One region of the Shinella agrisoli genome, then DNA from elsewhere that is predicted to be linked to it. Evidence: predicted binding sites of a transcription regulator. Region 1 holds the regulator's gene; each other region holds the start of a gene.

The links. The regulator LexA, encoded in region 1, represses DNA repair genes until DNA is damaged. The targets are predictions, from matches to a motif close to TGTTCNNNNTGTGTTCNG.
Region 2: a site for LexA is predicted at 819-836, ahead of ruvC (crossover junction endodeoxyribonuclease RuvC). Genes of this name have one in related genera too.
Region 3: a site for LexA is predicted at 1,262-1,279, ahead of ACIIOY_RS03325 (PA0069 family radical SAM protein). Genes of this name have one in related genera too.

Annotation. Positions count from the first base shown of each region.
Region 1 is NZ_JBJIEP010000013.1:83,620-85,878, forward strand. Features, by position in the region: gene ACIIOY_RS14930 (ComEC/Rec2 family competence protein) at 1-818, shown strand, start outside; gene lexA (transcriptional repressor LexA) at 809-1,531, opposite strand; gene ACIIOY_RS14940 (molybdopterin molybdotransferase MoeA) at 1,626-2,259, opposite strand, start outside.
Region 2 is NZ_JBJIEP010000004.1:49,834-52,092, forward strand. Features, by position in the region: gene ACIIOY_RS04350 (AbrB/MazE/SpoVT family DNA-binding domain-containing protein) at 1-207, opposite strand, end outside; gene ruvC (crossover junction endodeoxyribonuclease RuvC) at 263-775, opposite strand; gene ACIIOY_RS04360 (LLM class flavin-dependent oxidoreductase) at 937-1,938, shown strand; gene ACIIOY_RS04365 (YebC/PmpR family DNA-binding transcriptional regulator) at 2,027-2,259, opposite strand, start outside.
Region 3 is NZ_JBJIEP010000003.1:108,407-110,665, reverse strand. Features, by position in the region: gene ACIIOY_RS03325 (PA0069 family radical SAM protein) at 46-1,203, opposite strand; gene ACIIOY_RS03320 (glycosyltransferase family protein) at 1,377-1,919, shown strand; gene moaB (molybdenum cofactor biosynthesis protein B) at 1,916-2,259, opposite strand, start outside.

The sequences.
Region 1 (2,259 bases):
TCTCCGGCTGGAATGGGGAGATCGTTACCGGCCGCATACCGCCGCTTGCCTTCCTCCTGGTCGGCGTCGGCGGCGGGCTGGTCTGCATCCTGCGCACGCGGCTGCGCCACCTGGGCACGCTGCTCATCGTCCTCGGAATCGGCGCCGCCTGCTGGCCGGGCAGCCGCAGCATGCCCGAAGTGCTTGTCTCGGAAGACGGCCGACTCGTCGCCGTCCTGCGCGACGGCGGGGTTTCGACGAACCGGACACGACCGCCCGACTTCATCTACGACCAATGGCGCCGCGCGCTTCGGCTCGGCGCGCTCGTCAAGCCGGAGACGCGCAAGACGGCAGGTTTGACGGTGGAAGAGGCAGAGGAGGGCGCGGCAGCTTCCAGCGAGAAGAGGCCGCGCCGCAGGGCGGATCGGGAGAAGGCGAAAGCGGCCATGTCCGCGGCCTTCGAGGCGGCGGGAAAGCGTAACGGCTTCGTCTGCGAAGCAAAGGCGTTCTGCGCCGCCGTCTCGCCGAGCGGCTGGCGGATTGTCGCGCTGGAGGACGTCGCCTTCCTCGGCACGGCCTGCGATGCCGCAGACCTCGTCGTCGTATCCTTTGCCCTGCGGCTCGACGCCTGCCGCTCCGGCGCCCGGATGGTGACGGCGCGGCACCTGCGGCGGACAGGGGCTCTGGAAATCACGCCCACGGGCGCCGCGACGGCTTCGCCCCTGGCCGCGGCCCGGATCACGACCGCCGTCGAGACGCTCGACCGGCCCTGGTCGCGGCACCGCACCTACGACTGGCGGAGCGGCCGGTTCGAAGCCGAATCCGGCAATCAGTTGTAGCGGCGGATGAGGCCGACGAGCTTGCCCTGGATCTTCACGCGGTCCGGCCCGAAGATGCGGGTCTCGTAGGCGGGATTGGCGGCTTCGAGCGCGATGGAGGCGCCCTTGCGGCGGAAGCGCTTCAGCGTGGCTTCCTCGTCGTCGACCAGCGCCACGATGATCTCGCCCGGATTGGCGGTGCTGGCATTGCGGATGATGACCGTATCGCCGTCGAGGATGCCGGCCTCGATCATCGAATCGCCCTTGACCTCCAGCGCGTAATGCTCGCCGCTGCCGATCATCTCGGCGGGCACGGTGATGTCATGGGTGTTGTTCTGGATGGCGGAGATCGGCACGCCGGCGGCGATACGGCCCATGACCGGCACGGAAACGGAGGCGGACATGTCCGCCTGCGCCGGCATGCGCTGCTGCGGGGCGGACGGCAGCGGCTGCTTGCCGCGGCTGCCTTCTATGACGGCCGGTGAGAAGCCGCGGCGAGGCTGGAGGCTCGACGAATAGGCGTCCGGCAGCTTGATGACTTCCAGCGCCCGCGCGCGGTTGGGCAGGCGGCGGATGAACCCGCGCTCCTCCAGCGCCGTGATGAGGCGGTGGATGCCGGATTTCGAGGCGAGATCCAGCGCGTCCTTCATTTCGTCGAAGGACGGGGGAATGCCGGACTCCTTCATACGCTCATGAATGAACAGGAGGAGTTCCTGTTGTTTGCGCGTCAGCATGGCCTCTCCAACCAGAATCGTGAAACAAATCCAGAACAGACACTATCTGTTCCATATGTGTTCCGCAAGAGGCTCGTGAAACAATAATACGGGCTCAGGCGTCAGGTTCGCGCAGGAGAAGGATTTCGCAGGCGGCGCCCGCCTGCGCGGCCGGCGAGTGCGGCGGGCGGACGAGCAGGCCCTCCGACGCGGCAAAGACCTTCATCATCGAGGAATCCTGCCTGTCGTGCGGCGTGACCAGCAGTTCGCCGCCCGGCCCGCGGGCGATTCGCGCCCGCACATAGTCCTGCCGCCGGTCGTTCTGCTGGAGCGGCACCGCGGCGACCGCCGCGCGCAGCCGGCTCCTTTCGGGCAGGCGGGCGAGGCGGCGGACGAGGGGTTCGAGGAAGATCAGCGAGCAGACGAGGCTGGAAACGGGATTGCCGGGAAGGCCGACCACCTGGACGGCGCCGAGGCGGCCGACCATCAGCGGCTTTCCGGGACGCATGGCGATGCGCCAGAAATCGAGCGCCATGCCGGCCTCGCCGAGCACCGGCTGGACGAGGTCGAAATCGCCGACCGAGGCGCCGCCGAGCGTGACGAGCACGTCGATGTCGAGGGTGAGGGCGTGGCGCACGGCCTCGAGCATCGCCTGCCTGTCGTCGCCGACGATGCCGAGGTCGATGACCTCGGCGCCGGCCTCGCGGGCGATGGCCGATACGCCGTAGGTGTTGGAGGCGATGATCTGG
Region 2 (2,259 bases), on a different contig from region 1:
CGGCGTCATGCCGTCCAGATCCCACGTACCCTCGATGCTGGCCGCCCAAGCCTCGAAATCGGCGAAATCGGATTTGCCGTCACCTATCTTGACCAGCATCACACCATCGTCGGACACGACGAAGTCGACCTCCGAGCCAGGCTCGATGGCAAGCCGCTCGCGGATATCCTTCGGGATCGTCACCTGACCCTTTTCCGTCACACGCATGGTAATACCTCCACGGTATTACTTATCGGCACAACGGGAACAAGTCAAGAACAAATCAGCCCGCGAGCTTGGCGAGCCGGCCAGAAAGGCCCTGCCGGTTGTGGGCGTGGCAGATGGCGATGGCGAGCGCGTCGGCGGCGTCGTTGCCGGTGAAGGTCGCCTTGGGCATCAGCACCTTCAGCATCATGTGGATCTGCTGCTTCTCGCCGTGGCCGACGCCGATGACGGCCTTCTTCACCGCATTCGGCGCATATTCTGCAACGCGCAGGCCCGCGCGGGCCGGCACGAGCATGGCGATGCCACGCGCCTGGCCGAGCTTCAGGGTCGCCGTGGCGTCCTTGTTGACGAAGGTCTGCTCCACCGCCGCCTCGTCAGGCCGGTAGCCGTGCACGATCTCCGAGAGGCCATCGTGCAGCTGGCAGAGGCGCGAGGCGAGATCCATGCCGCCGTCGGAGGTCACGGTGCCGGAGGCGACGAAGCGCAGCGAATTGCCGAGCGTCTCGATGATGCCCCAGCCGGTGCGGCGAAGCCCCGGATCGATGCCGATGATGCGAATCGTTTCCTGCATTCCTCGAACCCTAGTCCTGTCGAGCCGACCCTGCCAGCGAAATGTGAACAAAACAAAAACAGAAATATGCCGCCGGAAAACGGCGGAGCCGCCGCTTGGATTTCACGAAACTGAACCTACATGGGAGGACGATCAAATCCGCTTACAGCGAGGCTTCCTCCATGGTGCCCTTCTCCATCCTCGACCTTTCGCCGGTCATCGAAGGCGGCACCGTCGCCCAGTCGCTGGCCAATTCGCGGCGCCTTGCCCAGGAGGCGGAAGCCCACGGCTACGAACGCTTCTGGCTCGCCGAGCACCACGGCATGCGCGGCATCGCCAGCGCCGCCACCTCGCTCGTCATCCAGCATGTCGCCGCCGGCACCGAGAAGATCCGCGTGGGCTCCGGCGGCATCATGCTGCCGAACCATTCCCCGCTCGTGATCGCCGAGCAGTTCGGCACCCTCGCCGCGCTCTTTCCCGGCCGCATCGACCTCGGCCTCGGCCGCGCCCCGGGCACGGACATGCGAACCGCCCAGGCGCTGCGGCGCAACCTCGACAGCGCCGCCAACAATTTCCCGCAGGACGTCGTCGAGCTGATGCAGCTCCTGGGGCCAGCGAACCCCGAGCAGAAGGTCATCGCCGTTCCCGGCGCGAACAGCAACGTCCCCGTCTGGCTGCTGGGCTCCAGCCACTATTCGGCCCATCTTGCCGGCATGCTCGGCCTTCCCTTCGCCTTCGCCTCGCATTTCGCACCGGACATGCTCTTGACGGCGCTGGAAATCTACCGCGACCGCTTCCAGCCCTCGCAGCATCTCGACCGGCCGCATGTCATGGTCGGCGTCATGGGGGCCGCTGCGGATACGGATGCGCAGGCCGGCCATCTCTTCACGTCGATGCAGCAATCCTTCGTGCGCCTGCGCCGCGGCACGCCGGACGCCTTCCCCCCGCCGGTCGAGAGCATGGACGGGTTCTGGAGCGAGCAGGAACGCACCATGGTGGAGCACACGCTGCAATACGCGGTGGTCGGCGGGCCCGAGACGATCAGACGCCGCATCGCCGATTTCCTGGCGCTCACCGGAGCGGACGAATTGATCGTCTCCATGCCGATCTACGACATGGAGGCGCGGCTGGAGTCCGTCCGTCTCTTCGCGCAGGCCCGCGACGAACTGGCCCGGGCCGCCTGACGGGAAAGGCCGGGCGCCTTGCGGCCCCGGCCCTTTGGTATCCTGCGGCCTCAAGCCCGAGGATGACGCAGGAGAGGTTCGTGCCCGATCAGGCCGAGAGCTTCGCCAGGACCTCGTCGGAGACCTCGAAGTTCGAATAGACGTTCTGCACGTCGTCGTCATCTTCCAGCGTGTCGATGAGCTTCATCAGCGATTGCGCCTTCTCCTCGTCGACCGGCACCGTGTTCTGCGGCCGCCAGATCGCCTTGATGGTCTCGGCTTCTCCCAGCTTGTCTTCCAGCGCCTTGGAGACCTCGCCGATGTCCTCGAAGCCGCAGATGA
Region 3 (2,259 bases), on a different contig from region 1:
CCGGATGGCCCGGAGCATTTCCAGCCGGAGCGGCATCGCTCCGGATCACAGCAGCGAGAGCTGCACGCCGCTGCCGGAGGGCGGCACGAACTGGTCGCTGGCAAGGCTCCGGCGGGTGCGGGTCAGCTCCAGCCGCTTGGCCGCCATCTCGAAGCGCCGCGCGATCTGCCAGGCATAGGGGCCGGCGCCCTTCATGCGCTTGCCGAACTCGGCGTCGTAGTCCTTGCCGCCGCGCATGGAGCGCACCAGCGACATGACGTGGCGGTAGCGGTCCGGATAGTGGCGCAGCAGCCAGTCGCGGAAGAGGGGGCTCACCTCCAGCGGCAGGCGCAGCAGCACGTAGCTCGCCTCCAGCGCGCCGGCCGCCTTGCCGGAATCGAGCACCCGCTCGATCTCGTGGTCGTTGAGGCCGGGAATGACCGGCGCCATCATGATGGCCGTCGGGATGCCGGCGTCCGTCAGCGCGCGGATCGCCTCCAGGCGGCGCGGCGGCGTCGCCGCGCGCGGTTCCATGGTGCGGGCGAGCTTGCGGTCGAGCGTGGTGACCGAGATGCCGACCCAGGCAAGTCCCCGCGCCGCCATGCGGGAGAGGATGTCGATGTCGCGCATGACCAGCGCCGACTTGGTGACGATCGAGACCGGATGGTTCGCCTTGTCCAGCACCTCGAGGATCTGGCGCATGATGCGCCATTCCTTCTCGATCGGCTGGTAGGGGTCGGTGTTGGTGCCGATGGCGATGACGCGCGGCTTGTAGCCGGGCTTGGAGAGCTCGCGTTCGAGCAGCTTCGGCGCATCGGGCTTGGCGAAGAGCCGCGCCTCGAAATCGATGCCGGCGGAAAGGCCCATGAAGGCATGCGTCGGCCGGGCGAAGCAGTAGATGCAGCCGTGCTCGCAGCCGCGATAGGGATTGATCGAGCGGTCGAAGGGAATGTCCGGCGATTCGTTGCGGGTGATGATCGTGCGCGGGCGCTCGACCTGCACCTCCGTGCGGAAGGGCGGCAGCTCCTCCAGCGTCTGCCAGCCGTCGTCGAAGCCTTCGCGCGTCACCGGCTCGAACCGGCCGGTGAAGTTGAGGCCCGCTCCGCGCCCGCGCCGGCGATCCGCGTCGACGCGCATGCCCGTCTGGGCCATCAGCGCTTCGGCAACGTCCTTCCCGTGGCCGGGCGCAAGGGCGCCCTGCCTGAGGTTCGCAAGATCGTTCATGGTTGTCTCCGGCGGAGCGCCTGCCCCGATTCAATGACTATATTCCTATCGCCGGAATGAGAACATTGCAAGAACAAATTTCCGTTCCGCGCTAACCATGTCGCCTAACCATGCGGAAACAAGGCTTCCGCCGGGCGGTGGAAATCGATGCTGCAATGCGGTATGGGAGGGAGATGCTGACGATCATCATGGAATGCCGGGACAACGAGGCGGAGCTGGCGCAGACGCTTTCGGCGCTCGTTGCGGGCGCGGTCGAGGGCGTCGTGCGCGACGTGATCGTGCTCGACCACGGCTCGCGCGACGGCTCCTCCAAGGTGGCGGACGCGGCCGGCTGCCGGTTCCTGACCAACTGGGACATCAAGGACGTCGTGCGCTCGGCCCGCGGCGACTGGCTGCTGCTGCTCGAGCCCGGCGCGCGGCCGGTGACGGGCTGGGTCGACGCGGTCGTCGACCATGTCGCGGTCAACACCGGCCCGGCGCGCTTCCTGGGCTCGCGCAGCCATCGCCGGCCGTTCTTCAAGCGTCTCGGCCGCCGTGTCCCGCCGCTGGAGCAGGGCTACCTGGTCAGCAAGCGCCAGGCCTCTGCGACCGTGCGCACGGGCATGGCGCTCGCCGACGTCGCCCGCGGCGTCAAGGTACGCCGGCTCGTCGCCGAGATCGTGCCGGCCTGGGCGGTGAAGGCGATGCGCGCCGGTTCGGCAGATGCTCTAAATTAGCTGGCCGAGCGCTTCAGGTGCTCGTCGAGGCGCGGCATGATTTCCACGAAATTGCAGGGCATGTGGCGGTAGTCGAGCTGCGCCTTCAGGATGCCGTCCCAGGCGTCCTTGCAGGCGCCGGGCGAGCCCGGCAGCACGAAGACGAAGGTGGCGTTGAGGACGCCCCCCGTCGCGCGCGACTGGATCGTCGACGTGCCGATCTTGTCGTAGGAGATGCGGTGGAAGACCTCGGAAAAGCCGTCCATGCGCTTCTCGAAGATCGGTTCCAGCGCTTCCGGCGTCACGTCGCGGCCGGTAAAGCCCGTGCCGCCCGTGGTGACGACCACGTCGATCGCCTCGT